4 regions of the Shewanella sp. Isolate7 genome follow, and region 4 is predicted to be linked to each of the others. Evidence: predicted binding sites of a transcription regulator. Region 4 holds the regulator's gene; each other region holds the start of a gene.
The links. Region 4 encodes FliA, which starts transcription of late flagellar genes. Its sites were predicted from a motif close to CTAAAGNTNNNNNNNNNNNNGCCGATA; they were not measured.
Positions count from the first base shown of each region.

Region 1: pomA (flagellar motor protein PomA) is a predicted target of FliA. The motif match lies at 2,255-2,281, and genes of this name have one in related genera.
Region 2: flgM (flagellar biosynthesis anti-sigma factor FlgM) is a predicted target of FliA. The motif match lies at 1,672-1,698, and genes of this name have one in related genera.
Region 3: L1D47_RS08200 (DUF5610 domain-containing protein) is a predicted target of FliA. The motif match lies at 2,681-2,707, and genes of this name have one in related genera.

Region 1 is NZ_JAKEVJ010000055.1:1,722-6,310, forward strand. Features, by position in the region: gene thiI (tRNA uracil 4-sulfurtransferase ThiI) at 1-59, opposite strand, end outside; gene L1D47_RS14160 (flagellar motor protein MotB) at 299-1,243, opposite strand; gene pomA (flagellar motor protein PomA) at 1,248-2,015, opposite strand; gene xseB (exodeoxyribonuclease VII small subunit) at 2,411-2,650, shown strand; gene ispA ((2E,6E)-farnesyl diphosphate synthase) at 2,651-3,532, shown strand; gene dxs (1-deoxy-D-xylulose-5-phosphate synthase) at 3,555-4,589, shown strand, end outside.
Region 2 is NZ_JAKEVJ010000069.1:1,918-6,506, reverse strand. Features, by position in the region: gene L1D47_RS15985 (chemotaxis protein CheV) at 1-701, opposite strand, end outside; gene flgA (flagellar basal body P-ring formation chaperone FlgA) at 912-1,619, shown strand; gene flgM (flagellar biosynthesis anti-sigma factor FlgM) at 1,740-2,060, shown strand; gene L1D47_RS15970 (flagellar protein FlgN) at 2,067-2,492, shown strand; gene L1D47_RS15965 (LPP20 family lipoprotein) at 2,827-3,273, opposite strand; gene L1D47_RS15960 (FlgO family outer membrane protein) at 3,270-3,773, opposite strand; gene L1D47_RS15955 (flagellar assembly protein FlgT) at 4,246-4,589, shown strand, end outside.
Region 3 is NZ_JAKEVJ010000025.1:54,103-58,691, reverse strand. Features, by position in the region: gene L1D47_RS08220 (ABC transporter ATP-binding protein/permease) at 1-1,372, shown strand, start outside; gene L1D47_RS08215 (hypothetical protein) at 1,448-1,705, shown strand; gene L1D47_RS21240 (hypothetical protein) at 1,737-1,946, opposite strand; gene L1D47_RS08205 (phosphoglycerate mutase family protein) at 2,060-2,596, opposite strand; gene L1D47_RS08200 (DUF5610 domain-containing protein) at 2,750-3,331, shown strand; gene L1D47_RS08195 (ferredoxin--NADP reductase) at 3,798-4,538, shown strand; gene L1D47_RS08190 (glutathione S-transferase N-terminal domain-containing protein) at 4,549-4,589, shown strand, end outside.
Region 4 is NZ_JAKEVJ010000048.1:13,802-18,390, reverse strand. Features, by position in the region: gene flhA (flagellar biosynthesis protein FlhA) at 1-142, shown strand, start outside; gene flhF (flagellar biosynthesis protein FlhF) at 154-1,548, shown strand; gene L1D47_RS13295 (MinD/ParA family protein) at 1,553-2,434, shown strand; gene L1D47_RS13290 (RNA polymerase sigma factor FliA) at 2,427-3,146, shown strand; gene cheY (chemotaxis response regulator CheY) at 3,189-3,572, shown strand; gene L1D47_RS13280 (protein phosphatase CheZ) at 3,586-4,323, shown strand; gene L1D47_RS13275 (chemotaxis protein CheA) at 4,339-4,589, shown strand, end outside.

The DNA of each region.
Region 1 (4,589 bases), on a different contig from region 4:
ATTCTTACCGGTTTGCTTTTCATCATGATTTCAGGAAAGAGTTTTACGATAAATTTCATGGGCGTTCCGCGGGAATAATTTTAAACAGCAATTTAGCCATTATACCAAGGCCGGTCCACAAATGCCCATAAATCAGCGACTCGGCAAGGATTTTATGCCACCAATCCCAAAGATGAGCATAATTTGTCCAAATTGAGATTATCCCCATAGCACAGGTCACACGCCTGCACCGCTAGAAGCAAAAAAGTCCACCTAAGTGGACTTTTATTGATGGATGGAGCTTAACCATTAAATGCGGCTATTGGCCGACCAAGATCTCATCTGACTCCTTGGCCTTACCCTGCTCGATGGCGATCTCAACCCTGCGGTTACGGGCCCGGTTGGCGGCGGAATCATTGGCGACCAGCGGTGCGGTATTGGCCATGCCAACCACCTTCATGCGCTGCTGATCAAATCCTGGCACACGCACCAGCTCATGGGCCACGGCCACGGCGCGTTTGCTGGAGAGATCCCAGTTCGAGCTGTAGAGCTCGTTACTGATATTCATATCATCCGTGTGACCCGAGACGGTAATGATCCCCGGCACATCCTTTAATAGCTCCCCTACGCGGCGGATCACCGGCTTAAACCTAGGCTGTAGGAAGCCAGAACCGGATGAGAAAGCGCCCTTTTCACGGATGCGAATGATGATCTGCTGCCCCAGAGACTCGATCTCAATCGCGCCATCGATGATCTCCTTGTTGAGCTCCTGAGCCATCTTCTTCACCTGATCGTTAATCTGATCCTGAGACGCCGCATCCTGTTTCTCCTGCTTGGCCTGAGCCTCAGCATCCGCCTCTTCCTGCGCGGTAGAGGAAGCCTCACCGCCACGCTGTTCGCCGCGTTGCTGCTGCACGCCGCCGGCGCTATCGTCGTCACCGGCCTGCACCTCGATGGTGGGCTCAGTCATCTCATTGGTCTGCTGATTGATGATCTCAATGGGTGTAGGCTCGGGTTTACCCGGACGAAACTCCAGGGCGATCACCGAGGTGCCCTTGGGGATATCTTTGACTTCAACCTTATTTTGTACACCGAAGGCATACTTCATCGAACCGGCGATCTGCTTGAACTTCATCACGTCCATCTCGGAGAAGGCCAGCAGCAGCACGAAGAAACACATCAATAGCGACATGAGGTCGGCAAAGGTTGCCAACCACATGGGCGCCCCGGCGGGCGGACAATCGCATTTGACCTTCTTAGCCATCTGGCTATTCCCCGTCCGTCGTGTCTATATTCCGCAGTTTCTCCGAGAGATAATTCTTTAAGAAACCCTCGATGACCCTAGGGTTTTGTCCGTCTTGAATGGCGAGCACCGCATCCATGATCAGGTTGCGATTGAGCATCTCCTCCCCCATGCGTAGCGAGAGTTTATCGGCGATCGGCAAGGCGATCATGTTGGCAATAATGGCGCCATAGAGAGTGGTTAACAAGGCCACCGCCATCGCCGGGCCGATAGATTTAGGGTCGTCCATGTTCGACAACATGGCCACCAGACCAATCAGGGTACCTATCATCCCCATGGCGGGGGCTACATCACCCAGCGCCTTGAAGATGCTGATGCCGGTCTTGTGGCGCTCTTCGGTCAGGGCGATATCTTTCTCTAGGGCTTCGCGCACCACATCACCGTCATGGCCGTCCACCAACATATCGACCGCTTTCTGCATGAAGCTGTTGCTGATCTCCGCCTCTTCCAGCGCCAGAAAGCCCCCCTTACGCGCCGCATCGGCCATGGTGACCGATTGCTCGATCAACTCGTCGGGCTTATCTATCTTGAACATGAAGGCTTTGGCGGCGATCTTGACCGCACCGAGGAACTGCTTGAGGTTAAATTTCATCATCACCACAAACAAAGAGCCTATCATTACGATAAGCACAGAGGGCACATCAACAAAGATGGCGATACCACCACTGCTGACCATAGCTCCGATAATAAAACCAAATGCACCAATCAGGCCTATCAGGGTCGCTAAATCCACAACTCTTCCTCATATACAGTATCGGCCGTTGCTAATACCTTGACCTAGGGATCAAGCTCTCAGTCAACACCATAATCATCTCGAGACAGGTCTCTACTCTACTCATTCTTGCAATGAAAGGCATCTCCTCGCCCCTGAGCGACGACACAAAAGTCGTCAATTAGACGGTATTTCGCCTAACCGCGGACAGGAGTTTACGATATAATATCTGACAAAATTGAGTATTGTTCTAATTCAATTATCGGACAGCTTACACGCAAGTTTAGCTACAAATTCAATTTTTTATAAAAAAACCTCCTTAAAGCGTGCTATTGCACAAATATACGACAGCGCAATTTGACCCCTAGGGTTGACTGAGATACTTTGTCTGTCGCTAAATTCTTGGGAAAATCACCGTGGCCAAAAAACCTGAAAACCTGACCTTCGAAGAGTCACTCACAGAATTAGAAAACATCGTCACCAGCCTGGAACAGGGCGATGTCTCTCTGGATGACGCCCTCAAACAATTTGAGCGCGGCATCAATCTGGTCAGAAACAGCCAAGGCAAACTCGAACAGGCCCAACAGAAAGTCTCTATCTTGACCCAGGAACAAGATCAACCCAGCTTGCAACCCTATCTGCCAGAGGGCGAATAATTGCTAAATGAAGCGATAACGCGATACCAGCAGCGCGTCGACGGCCAGCTGCGCCATTTTATCAATGCACAAGACGATACCGAGCCACAACTCAAGGCCGCCATGACACACGGCGCCCTGATTGGCGGCAAGCGTATTCGCCCCTTTCTGGTCTATGCCGTCGGTGAGATGCTGGGTGTGCCCCTTGAAAGGCTAGATGCCTGCGCAGCCGCCATCGAGTGTATCCATGCCTACTCGCTGATCCATGACGATCTACCGGCCATGGACGACGATGCCCTGCGCCGCGGCCAGCCAACCGTGCATATCGCCTTCGACGAGGCGACCGCCATACTGGCCGGCGATGCCCTGCAGACCTTGGCCTTCGAGATCATCAGTCAGGAAGGCAGCGAGCTGACCGCCAATCAACAACTGGCCATGGTGCGTGCCCTTGCTAAGGCATCTGGTTACGGCGGCATGTGCGGTGGTCAGGCGATGGACCTTAACGCCACCGACAAACAGATAGATCTCGAGACCCTAAAGCGGTTACACAGATTAAAAACCGGCGCCTTGATCCGCTGTGCAGTGGAATTACCTATCATTGCTGCCGAGGTCACAGATGAGCAGGCAAGCCATCTGATAACCTTTGCCGAAGCCATCGGTCTCGCCTTCCAGGTACAAGACGACGTGCTGGACATTATCGCCAGCACCGAAGAGCTGGGGAAACCCCAGGGCTCTGACTGTGAATCGAACAAGAGTACCTATCCGAAACTACTCGGTTTATCCGGGGCCCAAGCGACCGCGAAAAGTTTGATCGAAGACGCCCTATCAGCGCTGGCTAAATTACCATACAATAGCCAGTTAATTGCCGAATTCGCCCGTTTCATCATAGAGCGAAGAGTATAATAAAGAGCCAAAGAATCTCGCTATGAGTTTGGATATTACGAAATACCCTGTGCTGGCACAGGCCGACACCCCAGATGAATTAAGACAGCTTCCCCAGGGTGTACTACCAAAACTTGCTGACGAACTCAGAAGTTATCTCCTACAGTCGGTAGGCATCTCCAGTGGCCACTTTGCCTCTGGCCTGGGCACGGTCGAGCTGACGGTTGCCCTGCACTATGTCTACAACACGCCATTCGATCGCTTGATCTGGGACGTGGGCCACCAGGCCTACCCCCATAAGATCCTTACGGGTCGCCGGGACAAGATGCCGACCATACGTCAGAAAGGCGGTATTCACCCCTTCCCTTGGCGCGAAGAGAGCGAGTATGACACCTTCAGCGTCGGCCACTCTGGCACCTCCGTCAGTGCGGCGCTGGCCATGGCCGTTGCCGCCGAGAAGGAACAGGCGGGACGCAAGGTGGTGGCCGTTATCGGCGATGGCGCCATGACAGGCGGCATGGTATTTGAAGCCATGAACCACGCCGGCGATCTGCATAACGACATGTTAGTGGTGCTCAATGACAACGAGATGTCGATCTCCGAGAACGTCGGCGCGCTGAACAATCACCTGGCACAGCTGATGTCCGGTCGTCTCTACACTACGATCCGCGAGAACAGCAAGAAGGTGCTCAAGGGGATGCCTGTCATCAAAGAGATGGCCAAGCGCACCGAGGAGCATCTCAAAGGCATGGTCGTCCCCGGCACCATGTTTGAGGAGCTGGGCTTTAACTATATCGGCCCTATCGATGGCCACGATGTGGATGCACTGGTCGAGACCCTGCGCAACATGCGTAACCTCTCTGGCCCGCAGATATTGCACATCATGACCAAGAAGGGACGCGGTTATGAGCCGGCGGAGAAAGACCCCATCGGCTGGCACGCCGTGCCTAAGTTCGATCCATCGACCTTCGCCAAGCCCGCCGCCAAACCGGCTAACCCCACCTTCTCTCAGGTGTTCGGTCGCTGGCTATGTGACATGGCAGAGAAGGATGAGAAGGTGCTCGGGATCACCCCGGCC
Region 2 (4,589 bases), on a different contig from region 4:
AGAGGGATCTCATGGGCCACGTTATCCATCTCGGCAGCGACTGTCACCAGTTTCTCTAACGCCTCACGACCATCTTTAGCGGTATCGATCTGCAGACTCAATGATTCGAGGGCACGAATGATCTGCTTGCGCGCCACGGCCGAGTCGTCGATCACCATGATGTGATAATGACGCTCCCTGTCGATGGTCAGCTGCTCGTCGACCTCCTGACTGATCTGGGTCTTAACCGGCGAGATCTCATCGAGGATCTTCTCAACATCGAGAATCTCCACCAGCTCGCCTTCAATCTCGGTCACGGCGGTCAGGTAAGAGTAACGGCCCGCCCCTTGCGGCGGCGGCATGATGGCTTCCCAATTCATGTTGATGATGCGCTCGACCGACTTAACTAGGAAGCCCTGCACACTGCGGTTGTACTCTGAGATGATAATGAAACAACCTTCGGTATCTTCAATCGGTCTACCACCGGTAGCCGCGCTGAGGTCGATCACCGAAATCGTCTGGCCGCGAATATGGGCCACGCCTCTCACAAAAGGGTTGAGCTTAGGCAGACCGGTCAGCGGCGGGCACTGCAGCACCTCTTTCACCTTAAATACGTTAATACCAAACCTTTGCCGCCCGTTTAATTTAAACAGCAATAGTTCTAAGCGGTTTTGTCCTACGAGTTGGGTGCGTTTGTTAACTGATTCAAGAATACTCGACATAATGCCTTTGCCCTGTTGTCGGGTGAATGCGAAGCCGTTCCCATGATAAATATGAGTATAGGCATACTAATTGCTTTATCTAGTTATATGACAACCAGACCTTTACTTTGTCAAATTTATGACACTCATTTCTCACAAAAAAATGGCAAAGCCTTGGCGCTTCAAACGAAGTATAGGTGTAATCTGGCTAATCAAGCTAGTCAATTCATTATGAAAGTAAATTTTGCATATTTTCTGTTTTTGTTACTCATCTCTCTGCCCTTAAAGGCGGCGGAGACGACCAGTGTCCCCTCTGTATCGACCATAGCGCGATTAGCTACAGAGGTAGTACAGGAAAAAATTATCTTACCCCAGGACGCCAAGGTCATTATTACCCCCCAAAGCCTGGATACCCGGTTAAAGCCCCCCGCCTGTTTGGGTGAGCCTAAGGCGGAAATCGCCAGCGACCGAGCCATCAGTAAAAACAACACGGTCAAGATCAGCTGTGATAGCCCAGATCTCGACTACCCCTGGCAGATCTATATTTCGGTTCGTGTCGAGGTGCTCTTCCCTGTGGTGGTCGCCAATCAGACCTTGGGGCCCGGCGATATCATCGAGCCGGATCAAATTCGCCTCGACTATATCGAGCAGAACCAACTCAGGGGCCAGCAATTTGATGACCCAGCGGCGGTGACTGGCACCCGGGTGAAGCGAAGAATCCCAGCCAATCAGCCTTTGTTTGCCGGTAACCTCTGCTTTGTCTGCAAGGGAGATATCGTTGCCATCTATGCACGATCCGATAATTTCGAGATAAAAACCAACGGTGAAGCGTTAAAAGATGGTAACCTTGGCGATAAGATACGGGTGCGCAATAGCCGCTCTAACAAGACAGTTGATGCACACGTGACAGGCATTGGCGAGGTGGAAGTCAGGATGTGATCCTGATGACCTTTGACGCGCAAAAATTTATACTGTTTTTTGAAACTTTATCCTAAAGCTTTGACCATGAGTGCCGATAGACAAGTATGTTGATCTCATTTATGTAAGTTGGACCCCACAATGCCTATAGATATTAAGCACGTAAATACAAACACTAACAACCGGGTTGGCAATGCCAGCGCAAAAGCCTCGCAGCACAAAGGTGCGACTGCTGCCACTAACGCTCCATCACAGACGGTGAAGAGCGACTCAGTCTCTATCACCTCTCAGGCACAGCAACTGCAAAGTGCCCAGGCCAAGTTAAATGACATTCCTGAAATCGATATCAAGAAGGTCGAACAGATTAAGGCCGCGATTGCCGAGGGACGCTATAAGATAGATGCCGACAAACTCGCCACTAATATCGCGCAGTTTGAGAAGGAACTTCAGGATCTTAACTAATTCGTTATGACGCAGATAATCGATATCATCGCCAATCAACACAAGTTACTGGACAGCTTAAAGCAGACCATCACGGCAGAGAAGGATGCGCTGATCGCACAAGATGCGGATCAGTTGCTGCGTCTCGCCAGTGAAAAGGCCCAGTTGTTAAATGAGATCAAACTAGGTGATACCGAATTAGCTGCGCATCCTGAACTCCCTAGGCTCACTCAGGAGCCCCAGCTTATTGCCCAAGTCGACAACGCCAAGCAAGCATTAGCGGAGTGTAAACAGCTTAACGAGCAAAATGCCGCGCTTATCGAACACAGCATGGCCAGCGTCAATCGTTTCTCCCAGGCCCTTCAGGCCAGTCGTAACGCCAATAGCCTCACCTATGACGGCAAGGGCAAGACCTCGACTATCTCGACGCTTGGCAATAATCTAAAAGCCTAGCCATCCCTTAAAAGCAATCTTTAGACATAAAAAAGCCTCTTTAACAGAGGCTTTTCTTATTGCTGGCGACTAGGGCCTGTTGATCTTTCAAGTTTAATTTTTGTTCAATCTAAACGCGTTTTGCGCGAGGCGAGAGCCATGAAGCATAGTTACTCTATGTGAATGGCGAACAACAAAGTGCAGCGCGCGTTTAGATGAACCCGTTGGGCAGCATTTGTAGGCCATTTCTACGGCGTTATCGCCAGTTTGTGTAGAAGGCTACACGACACAGGCTCTGCCTTGTATAAATCACCTTCAAACTGCTGCAAAAACAAACGGCAAAGATCAACAGGCCCTAGAAATAGGTCACTTCCTTCACCGTCTGCGGTCGATTCTGCTGTTGGTATAAGGCCCATACCTGCTGGAAGTCTAGCTCCAGCTCGGTCACATAATGCTCTCCAACCGGATAGCTCTTTACCACTTTCGCACCGCGGATCACCCCGCTCACCGATGCCTGAATGCTGTCATCGGACAGCATCCAATCCTTCACACTGCTGGATGCCGATAGCTGCTGGCCATAAACCTGCTCTGCCAGCTCACGATAGGCGGCGATTTTCGATGCCTGCATCGCCATCAACACTCGCTGCGACGCCTCTTTGGCCGGCTGAGTCGCCAGCGGCGCATAGCCGATAGCCGTTAATTTAGGAAAACTCTCTGGCGCCTGGGTTTCCCATTGAATGTATCTGTCTTGAGACGCACAGCCACCCAGGACAATCAGCAACACCACAATTAAATATCTCATTGCTTGACTCCCTTAATCTGTACATCTGCCTGACCCTGACTGTTATAACGGATCAGCTTACCGTCATGGGCGACCACCTTCTCAGACAGGCTAAGGTAGTCAGACAACTCGGCCTGGCTGACGCTTGCCCCTGCCACAGACACCACACGATTATTAGTAACATTAACGATGCGGCTATTTACCACCACCCCATCGGGCTTCAGACTCATGGTCGATACCAGCACATGTTCAACCGGCAGATCCGCGGGCAGTTGGCGCCAGTCCCGCGTCAGCAGCAATTCGCCTTGGCCCGTCACCCTAACGTTCTCGCCCACATTGAGATCCACCAGATTAAACTGATGATCATGCATGGCCGCGATCAGTCCCTGTTGTATCTGCAGCCCCAAGGCGTTAGTCGACTTAAGATTGTCCAGCAAGACAGGCGTCGCCACCAGCAAAGGCTGCTTAGGCGTCAACTGATCGTTTTGGCGCACCAACTCATTTGCCAGCTGTTGAGTCACGTGTATCACCGACGAGCTAGCAGGCAAACTATTGCCGCTCTGCAAGCTTGGCGTGGCAGGCTCATTTGCCGCGCAGGCCCCCAACAGCAACAGGGAAGATATTATCAAAGCGTTTCGCATCATGATGTCCCATGGTTTTCGATATTGACCTAGGCCAATATAGCAACTCGGCTGCGCCATATTTGTGGCCAGCCAAACCTATTGGCAATATCGCAGCAATTTATATGCCATAAACTTAGCCCTACTCATTTTACACTTGCTCTCACGCTTAACGCGCTAACTTGGCAAAGTCATCAGGAAAATAGGCTCTCATCTCATACCCTTCAGGCATTTTACCTGGGATGAACCAACTCGGGCACAGATATTGCTTTGAGCTTATTTACTTAATGGAAACCTTAAAATGAGCGCAAAACTGTCAGCATTTTGGCACCGCCTACGCGCCAGGTAAACCAGCTCAGTCGAGACAGATACGATGAAACGAATTCAATTACTATTGCTGTTACTCGCCGCCTTTAACACTCAGGTAATGGCTCAGTGGCTCGAGGCCCAAGGCGAAGCCAAGATCATCAACGGCAATATCACTCAGGCGAGAGAAGATGCCATCGCGCAGGCCCTAAGCTATGTCACCCTACAATCGGGCGGCCAGTTTACCAGCGTGCAGCATACCCAGAACGGCAAGCTGACACAGGCCCAGTTTTCTATGTCGCAACAGGCCGAGGCGGGCCGCGTCGAGCTGATCAGCGAGCGCATCCAGGACGATACCCTCACCGTCAATCTAAGGGTCGATGTACTGCAAAACGCTAAGGTGCAGACCTG
Region 3 (4,589 bases), on a different contig from region 4:
AGATATAGAGCGGGGCACCAGTGGGGTCAGCTTCTTGATGCGTTTCATGGTGTTCAACATAGTGCCGACCCTACTCGAGATCGCGCTGGTGGTGGGTATCTTGCTTTATAACTATGGCTGGGCATTTGCCATCATTACGTTAAGCGCCGTCGTCGCTTATATCCTATTTTCCATCTTTGCCACCGAGTGGCGCACCGGCTTCGTGCGTGAGGCGGCTATGGCGGATTCTCAGTCCAATACCCGCGCCATCGACAGCCTGCTCAACTATGAGACGGTGAAGTATTTTAACAACGAGGCCTATGAGTCTGAACAATATGATCAAGCCCTCGAGCGATGGGAGGTGGCCAAGCGTAAGAATCGACTCTCTCTGTTTGCCCTCAATGCCGGTCAGGCGCTGATCATCTCGCTGGCGATGACGCTGATGTTGGCATTGGCCGCGAGTCAGGTCAGCCAGGGAGCCATGACCATAGGTGACTTCGTGCTGATCAACGCCTTCATGATGCAGCTGTTTATGCCGCTGAATTTTTTAGGCTTTGTCTATCGCGAGATCCGCGGCGCGCTGGCTAATATCGAGCGCATGTTTAGTCTGCTAGATAGAGTGCCAAAGATTGAGGATGCGCCCGACGCTAAGTCGCCCCAGATCACGCTGGGGAGCCTTAGGTTTGAGGGAGTCAGTTTTCGTTACGGTGATAGGCCTATCTTGTCCGATGTGAGTTTCGAGATCCCTGCCGGGCATAAGGTGGCGATTGTGGGGGATAGCGGCGCGGGTAAATCCACCATAGTGAAGCTGCTGTTTCGCTTCTATGAGGCGCAGCAGGGGGTTATCACCATAGATGGGCATGATACTAAGGCGCTGACCCAACACGCACTGCGTAGCGCCATCGCCATAGTGCCGCAAGATACCGTGTTGTTTAACGACTCCTTGCTGGAGAATATTCGTTATGGTCTGCCGGGGGCCAGCGACGAGCAAGTGAAGGAGGCGATAGAACTGGCCCACCTGTCTCATTTTGTCTCACAACTCAGCGAGGGTTGGTATACCAAGGTGGGCGAGCGCGGGCTAAAGCTATCCGGTGGCGAGAAGCAGAGGGTGGCGATCGCCAGGGCGATTCTTAAGGGCTCCCCCCTATTGGTGTTCGACGAGGCGACCTCGTCTCTAGATAGTCATTCGGAGCAGGCGATCCTCAATGCCCTCAAGGAGATGGCCAAGGGGCATACCAGTCTGGTGATCGCCCACAGGCTGTCGACGGTCGTGGATGCCGACCAGATCTTGGTTCTGAGTCAGGGGAAGATCGTCGAGCGCGGCGATCATCAGAGCCTGCTGGCAGCCAATGGTCTCTACAAGAAGCTGTGGACGGTACAAAATCAACATTAATTGTAGGGGATTAAGTATTCGTTCAGGTTTGATTTGCATAATATTTGTCAATAACAAACCTGTGGAGGCGGTCCCATGAAAAATATCCCTATACATGCAAGTATCGAAGGTCAGGCGCGGGTTGTGGATACCGATTGGCTAGCCATCATGGCGACCTTGAAAGAGCGGGGGCTGGAACAGGAGGAGTTGGTAACCGTCTATGCCCAACTTAGCTCCTATTTGAGGGTCACGACTCGGGGCCTGACCCTGTCTATGATACCAGCCTCGACCGTGATCGAGGGGCTGACTCGCGAGGTAAAACACTGCGCGAATGACTATGCGGGGATGTTATAGGGGGTTACTGCCAGAGTGGCAGGTAGAAAGATTAGGCTGACTTTGAGGTATTGACCGGTCTCCAGCCGTCGCATAGGAGGCTGAGTTTGCTATTTTGCGGTTCATAAGGCGTAAGCCTAATGATCTCTCCACCCTTGAAGCAGATAGTCTCACCTTCGATAACCGTTAATCGGTTGCAGTTTTGACAGCTAACCGACAAGGGTTTACTTTTATTTCCCGCTCCAAAAAACGAATTACTCACCTGTGACTCTCCATGGCTGGGCTTGTTGCCAGCACCTGCTGCTAATCCATATATCACTAATGTAATCAAGTTTAGTCTATAAAGCTAGCGCTATCTAGACTAATGTCTAATCCTTATTGGGTATTGCTTGAACTTGCACCATATTGGGTTTTTATCAGACTACTTGGGCCATCTTGGTGCAGGGAAAGGATAAATAAATTGTCATATTCATCCTCTCCCAATTGAGGTATCTCTGGTCCTCTCAGTGCCTTGATGATCAGTGGTACGGTATTGGAATGCCCCGCAATGACCACATTGCCTTCCTGCGCCATGACGCTATCGACGATAGCCGCTATATGCTTGTCCATCTCCCTGCCCGCGTCGATAACGATCAGTGGAATCCCTTTCGCGGCGATAAGCGGCGCCAAAGTTTCCTGAGTGCGCTTAAATTGTGTCGATATGGCCAGGGTGAGTGGGGTATCGGCCAGGCTCTCTACCAAGGCTTGTGCCCTTAACTTGCCCGCGTCATTCAGGCTAGGGTCGCGACCTTGAGTGGCCTTTTCCCCATGACGTACCAGAATCACAGTCTTACTGGTAATCGCCGCATTGGCCTGGGCTATAGGCAGGTAACCTAATAGGGCCAGAAGCCCAAAGCTGATGAGTCGTAACATAAGCATCCCTATCTGTCTTAATGAGTTGGCTAGCATATCCTATTTCGCTGAGTATGCCGATGACAGATTAATTGAGCCTTAGGGCTAAAGTTGTTTATAAAATGGACGATAATTAAAGCTGAGGGTTAATTTAATTTGGTGAGTGAGGCGATTATGGAGATTCAAAATCACGGCGGAGCCGTATCTGCGGCGGCGCATAACAAGACAGATTCGACGACTAACCATGGTCAGCAAGTCTCCGAAGTGGCTAAGAACAAGACGGCCCTGGCGGCCAGTAAACAGTTGATGAATACGGCGATCCTGGAAGCGCAGCAAGATGTGAACCTGAGCGCAGGCAATGAGCCCATGCAGCTGCTCTACAAGGCGGCAATCGAGGCGATCAATGAGGAGCTGGCGCCCACTATGGGGGAGCACGCCATTGAGACGGCTGTGGCTCAAGGGGTCGATACCTCGCCAGAGGCGACGGCCGAGCGCATCGTCAGCTTTGCCACTCAGTTTTTTGCCATACACCAGGAGCAAAACAGTGGCATGTCGTTCGATGAACAGTTGAGCTCCTTCATGGACATTATCAGCGGGGCGATAGACCAAGGTTTCGATGAGGCCAAAGATATCCTCTCTGGGCTCAAGGTGCTTGAAGGGGACATTGAGGCTGGGGTCGACAAGACCTACGGCCTGGTACAGGAAGGGCTGCAGGCATTCAGAGACAGTTTCAATCAGGAGCCTGAGCAAGAATAGCGTCTCTTTCGATACCATTTGTCTAGGGCCTGTTGATCTTTGCCGTTTGTTTTTGCAGCAGTTTGAAGGTGATTTATACAAGGCAGAGCCTGTGTCGTGTAGTCTTCTACACAAACTGGCGATAACACCGTAGAAATGGCCTACAAACGCTGCCCAACGGGTTCATCTAAACGCGCGCTGCACTTTATGAAAGGCTTCCTGCCTTTCACCGCAGGCGGTCAGCGACGCTGTTAGAAATCGTTCCAGACGATTTCTTTGTTGTTCGCCATTCACATAGAGTAACTATGCTTCATGGCTCTCGCCTCGCGCAAAACGCGTTTAGATTGAACAAAAATTAAACTTGAAAGATCAACAAGCCCTAGGATAAACCCCTTCATATAAGGGTTTTTTTGTTGTCTTGACTCGGATAGAAAATCTATGAATCATGGGAGTATCAGTGTCGATTGATGCCAGCAGAGGTGGCGATATGTGGGGAGAGGCAAAGGTTGTAGAGCGGATTGACTGGAGCGATCAGTTATTTACCTTGAAGCTGTCGGCGGATATCGGCGAGTTTATTGCTGGGCAATTTATCAAGTTGTCGTTGCATATCGACGATAAACGTGTCGCCCGGGCCTATTCTTTGGTCAATGCGCCCGATGCGCCGCTGCTCGAGGTGCTGGCAGTGAGTGTTGACGACGGGCTGCTTTCGCCTAAGCTCCAGGCCTTAGGGCCGGGGGATAGCGTCGATATCTCTACCAAGGCGGCGGGTTTCATGACGCTGGATGAGCTCCCTGAGCAGGGCAAACATCTGTGGTTTTTTGCCACGGGCACAGCTGTGGGCCCCTTTATCTCCATGATGAGAACCGCCGAGCCCTGGCAGAGGTTTGAGCGGGTGATCTTAGTATATGGGGTGAGGTATCAAGACGATCTCGCCTATTTTCAGGAGCTTAAATCGTTCGAGGCGCAATACCCTGAGCAGTTTACCTTGGTCACTTCAGTGACCCGAGAGCCGGTGGAAGGGGCGCTGAGTTGCCGCATCACCCAAGGGGTAGAGAGCGGCGTGATAGAGCAGCAGGTTGGCCTCAGCCTAAGCGCACAAGATTCACAGGTGATGATCTGTGGTCATCCCGAGATGATAAAAGAACTCAATACCCTGTTACAGTCCCGTGGCCTAGCTAAAAATCTTCGCCGCGCGCCAGGACAGATCACCGTCGAGAAATATTGGTAGAGGAAGCGAGATGCAATTACTGTTTTCTGACGCATCACCCTACGCAAGAAC
Region 4 (4,589 bases):
AGCCATCCTACTGACTTCGGGTATGTTACGTTCGACGCTGTCGCGTTTTGTTAAACATACGATTCCAAATCTAAGGGTGATCTCTTACCAAGAGGTACCCGATGAGAAACAAATTCGCATCGTATCGGCGGTCGGCCAGTAGAGGGTATTTAAGTGAAAATTAAACGTTTTTTGGCGAAAGATATGCGCTCTGCATTGGCCCAGGTAAAAGAGACTTTAGGCTCGGATGCGGTGATCATGTCCAATAAAAAAGTCACCGGCGGCATAGAGATTGTGGCCGCGGTCGACTACGACGAGCCTAAGCCAAGCGTGGCCAAATCAAGCGATGCCGCGCCCCTGTCACCCAGCTTTCTAGACCTTGCCGAAGAGAAGGTGTCTATCGGTCGCCAACCCATCAAGGCAGAGTCAAAAAAACAACCATCACCCGTGGCCGATTCGCTGCAGGCCCTGCTTGAGCGTCAACAAAATCGCGTCAGTCAGCAGTTAAGTCAGTCAAATGAAGCACTCGAGATGCCCGCCTGGGCCCAAGGATTGAAGGCGCCTAAAGAGGAGGCCCCTGCAATCAGTCACCAGGAGAGCCCTGTTCTCAATCGTCCCAAGCGTGAAAAGAGCGGCGCGGCCAGCAGCGAGATTGAATCCATGCGTGAGGAGCTAGCCTCCCTGCGTAACCTGCTGACCCATCAGGTGACCTCACTGCTGACAGAGCAGAAGAGCCGCCTGGATCCTGTCGGTGCCATGTTAGAGAGCCGTCTGCTCGACGCCGAGTTTAGTCCTGAGGTTGCGGTTAAATTGTCGGCCTTGAGCGAACACTATGTGCCAGCGGATCTGGTAAAGGCGCTGCCGCGTAGCCTGGCGAACATGCTCGACAACCAGGGGGATGATATTGTCCGTCAGGGCGGAGTGGTTGCCTTTGTCGGTCCGACTGGTGTCGGCAAGACGACGAGTGTCGCAAAATTAGCCGCTCGATTCGCCGCGCAACATGGTTCAGATCAAGTTGCATTAATTACAACCGATCATTATCGCATTGGAGCCTATGAGCAGCTGGCAACCTATGGCAAAATAATGGGGTGTCCGGTCAAGCAAGCTCATGATCTCAATGAGTTGGAACAAATTCTTTATCAGTTCCGCAATCGCAAGCTAGTATTGATAGATACTGCGGGCATGGGACAAAGAGATGTGAGATTGTTCCAGCAACTTGATAATTTAACTGCAAATAGCAGATTACCTATTCGCAGTTATCTGGTACTGTCATCTACAAGTCAAAGAAGAGTGCTTGAAGATGCCGTCGCGCAGTTTACTCGGATTCCATTATCCGGTGCGATTTTGACCAAATTAGATGAATCGGTGGCCTTGGCGCCGGCATTGAGTGTGTTGATTCAAAGTGGATTACCCTTGAGTTATGTCACCGATGGCCAGCGAGTGCCAGAAGATATGCAAGTGGCCGACACCTTAGCCTTAGCCAACAAGGCCCTGTCGGTACTCGAAAAGAAAGTGCAACCAATACAGAATAACGAAAGGTCATATGAACAGGCCTACGCATTTGAGTAATATAATGAGTCGGGATCAAGCAAGCGGTTTACGTATGATGAATCAACCATATAACGAAAAAGTAAAAGTAATTGCCGTAACCGGTGGTAAAGGTGGCGTAGGTAAAACCAGCGTATCGATCAACACCGCCGTCTCCCTGGCCGAGAAGGGCAAGCGAGTGCTTGTGCTCGATGCCGACTTGGGTCTTGCCAACGTCGATGTCATGTTGGGCCTAAGGGCTGAGCGCAATCTGTCCCACGTATTATCCGGTGAGGCCGATCTTGACGAGATCATTGTTCGTGGTCCTAAGGGAATTGGTATTATTCCTGCCACTTCTGGTACCCAGGCCATGGTGGAGCTGACACCTGCGCAGCATGCCGGCCTAATCCGTGCCTTCAGTGAGATGAAGACCCAGTTTGATATCCTGGTCGTGGATACCGCTGCCGGTATCTCGGACATGGTGCTCAGCTTCTCTCGCGCCTCGCAAGATGTCTTGGTCGTGGTCTGTGATGAGCCGACCTCTATTACCGATGCCTATGCTTTAATTAAGATTCTGAGCCGCGAGCACGGCGTATTCAGATTTAAGATTGTGGCCAATATGGTCAGAAGTTTGCGAGAAGGGATGGAGTTGTTTGCTAAACTTAGCAAGGTAACCGACCGTTTTCTCGACGTGGCCCTGGAGCTGGTTGCGACTATCCCCTTCGATGAAAACCTTCGCAAGTCAGTTCGTAAACAAAAGCTGATCGTCGAGGCGTTTCCTAAGTCGCCGGCGTCGATTGCTTATCATGGTTTGGCTAATAAGATCATTAGCTGGCCAGTGCCACAACAGCCGGGCGGCCACCTAGAGTTCTTTGTGGAACGTTTGGTACAACGCCCAGAATATCAAGAGGATCGTACGAGTGAGTAAAGCCGCTGCGTATACTTGTTTAGATAACAAAGCTTCTATTGTCGAACAGTATGCACCGTTGGTTAAAAGGATTGCTCACCATTTACTTGCTCGTCTGCCCGCCTCGGTGCAATTGGATGATCTGTTACAAGCAGGTATGATGGGCCTGCTCGAAGCCTCGGCCAAGTTCGACGGCAGCAAGGGGGCTAAGTTTGAAACCTTTGCCGGAATACGCATTCGTGGCTCTATGCTCGACGAGATCCGCCGTGGCGACTGGGTACCCAGGTCGGTTCACCGCAATCAACGCCGCATAGCACAGGTGATTGACGAGCTAGAACAAGAACTTGGACGTGACGCAAAAGACAATGAAATTGCGGATCGACTTGATATGCCGCTCGATGAGTACCATCATATTCTTAATGATGTTTCAGTCGGGAAAGTAGTTGGAATTGAAGATCTTGGTGTATCGGTCGATGTAGTAAGACAGGAAGATGATCACCAGGACGACGCATTTGAATCTCTGGCAGAGACACAGTTTCATGAGGCCCTCGTGGAAGCGATTAAATTACTGCCAGAAAGAGATGGATTAGTTTTGTCGTTATATTATGACGAAGCATTAAATTTAAAAGAGATCGGTGCCGTACTTGATGTCAGCGAATCCCGAGTAAGCCAGATACACAGCCAGGCGATGCTCAGACTCAAAGCGAAACTCAAGCATTGGACCAAAATATAACGATTACATGAGCAATATAAAAACAGCTCCGCGGAGGAAACCTTGGACAAGAATATGAAGATTCTCGTTGTTGACGATTTCTCAACAATGAGACGCATCATCAAGAACTTGTTGAGAGACTTGGGTTTTAATAACACTCAGGAAGCAGATGACGGTTCGACAGCCTTGCCTATGTTGCAAAAAGGCGATTTTGATTTTGTCGTAACCGATTGGAATATGCCTGGGATGCAGGGTATCGACCTACTAAAGGCTATCCGTGCCGATGACAACCTGAAACACATTCCTGTGTTGATGGTGACTGCGGAAGCGAAAAGGGAACAGATCATCGCAGCGGCCCAGGCTGGTGTGAATGGCTATGTGGTGAAACCTTTTACTGCGGCGACATTGAAAGAGAAGTTAGACAAGATTTTCGAACGACTCGGTTAATCAAGGTTGAGCTATGCAGGCAGAAACTTCAGGGCTGATCAATTTAGCACAGGCCAAGCAACTTGTTGATCTACTCGAGGCTGGCCAACAAGAGCAGGCCGATGAGCTAATTCGCGACATCGCCAGCCCGATTCAGAAAGAGCTGTTTGACGAGGTGGGTCGCCTTACCCGTCAGCTTCACAGTGCGATAGTGGATTTTCAGGTGGACGGTCGCCTCGTGGAGCTGGCCAATAGCGAAATTCCCGATGCCAAAGAGCGCCTCAATTATGTCATCGACATGACGGAGCAGGCGGCAAACAAGACCATGGACGCCGTCGAAGAATCTCTGCCGCTTGCAGATGCGCTAACCGCAAACGTACAAGCCGTTAAGCCTTCTTGGGATCGTCTGATGAGACGCGATATTCAGCTGCACGAATTTAAGGCGCTATGCCATGACGTTCAGCAGTTTATCGAGCGTAGCGAGTCCGATTCCAACCGTTTGAAAGAGTTACTCAATAACATATTGCTGGCCCAGGACTTCCAAGATCTGACCGGGCAGATGATCCGCCGGGTGATCGAGCTGGTACGAGAGGTGGAGAGTAACCTGGTCTCCATGTTGACCGTATTTGGCGAGCAGCCCGCAACGGATAAACCCCAAGCATCAGAGAAGTGCGTCGAAGCTGAAGGTCCTATTATGAACGCTGATCAGCGTGATGATGTCGTGACAGGGCAAGATGAAGTCGATGACTTGCTGTCGAGTCTAGGTTTCTAAGTAGGAGTCATATGAATGTCCTTTGATGTTGATGAAGAGATACTGCAGGACTTTTTGATTGAAGCGGGTGAGATCCTTGAGCTTCTCTCTGAACAGCTGGTGGCGTTAGAGAATAACCCCGACGACACCGAACTACTCAATGCCATCTTCCGTGGATTCCACACAGTTAAAGGTGGCGCAGGCTTCTTGAGTCTGACGCCCATGGTGGATGTCTGTCATGAAGCGGAAAATACCTTCGACCTGCTACGCACAGGGAAACGCAGTGT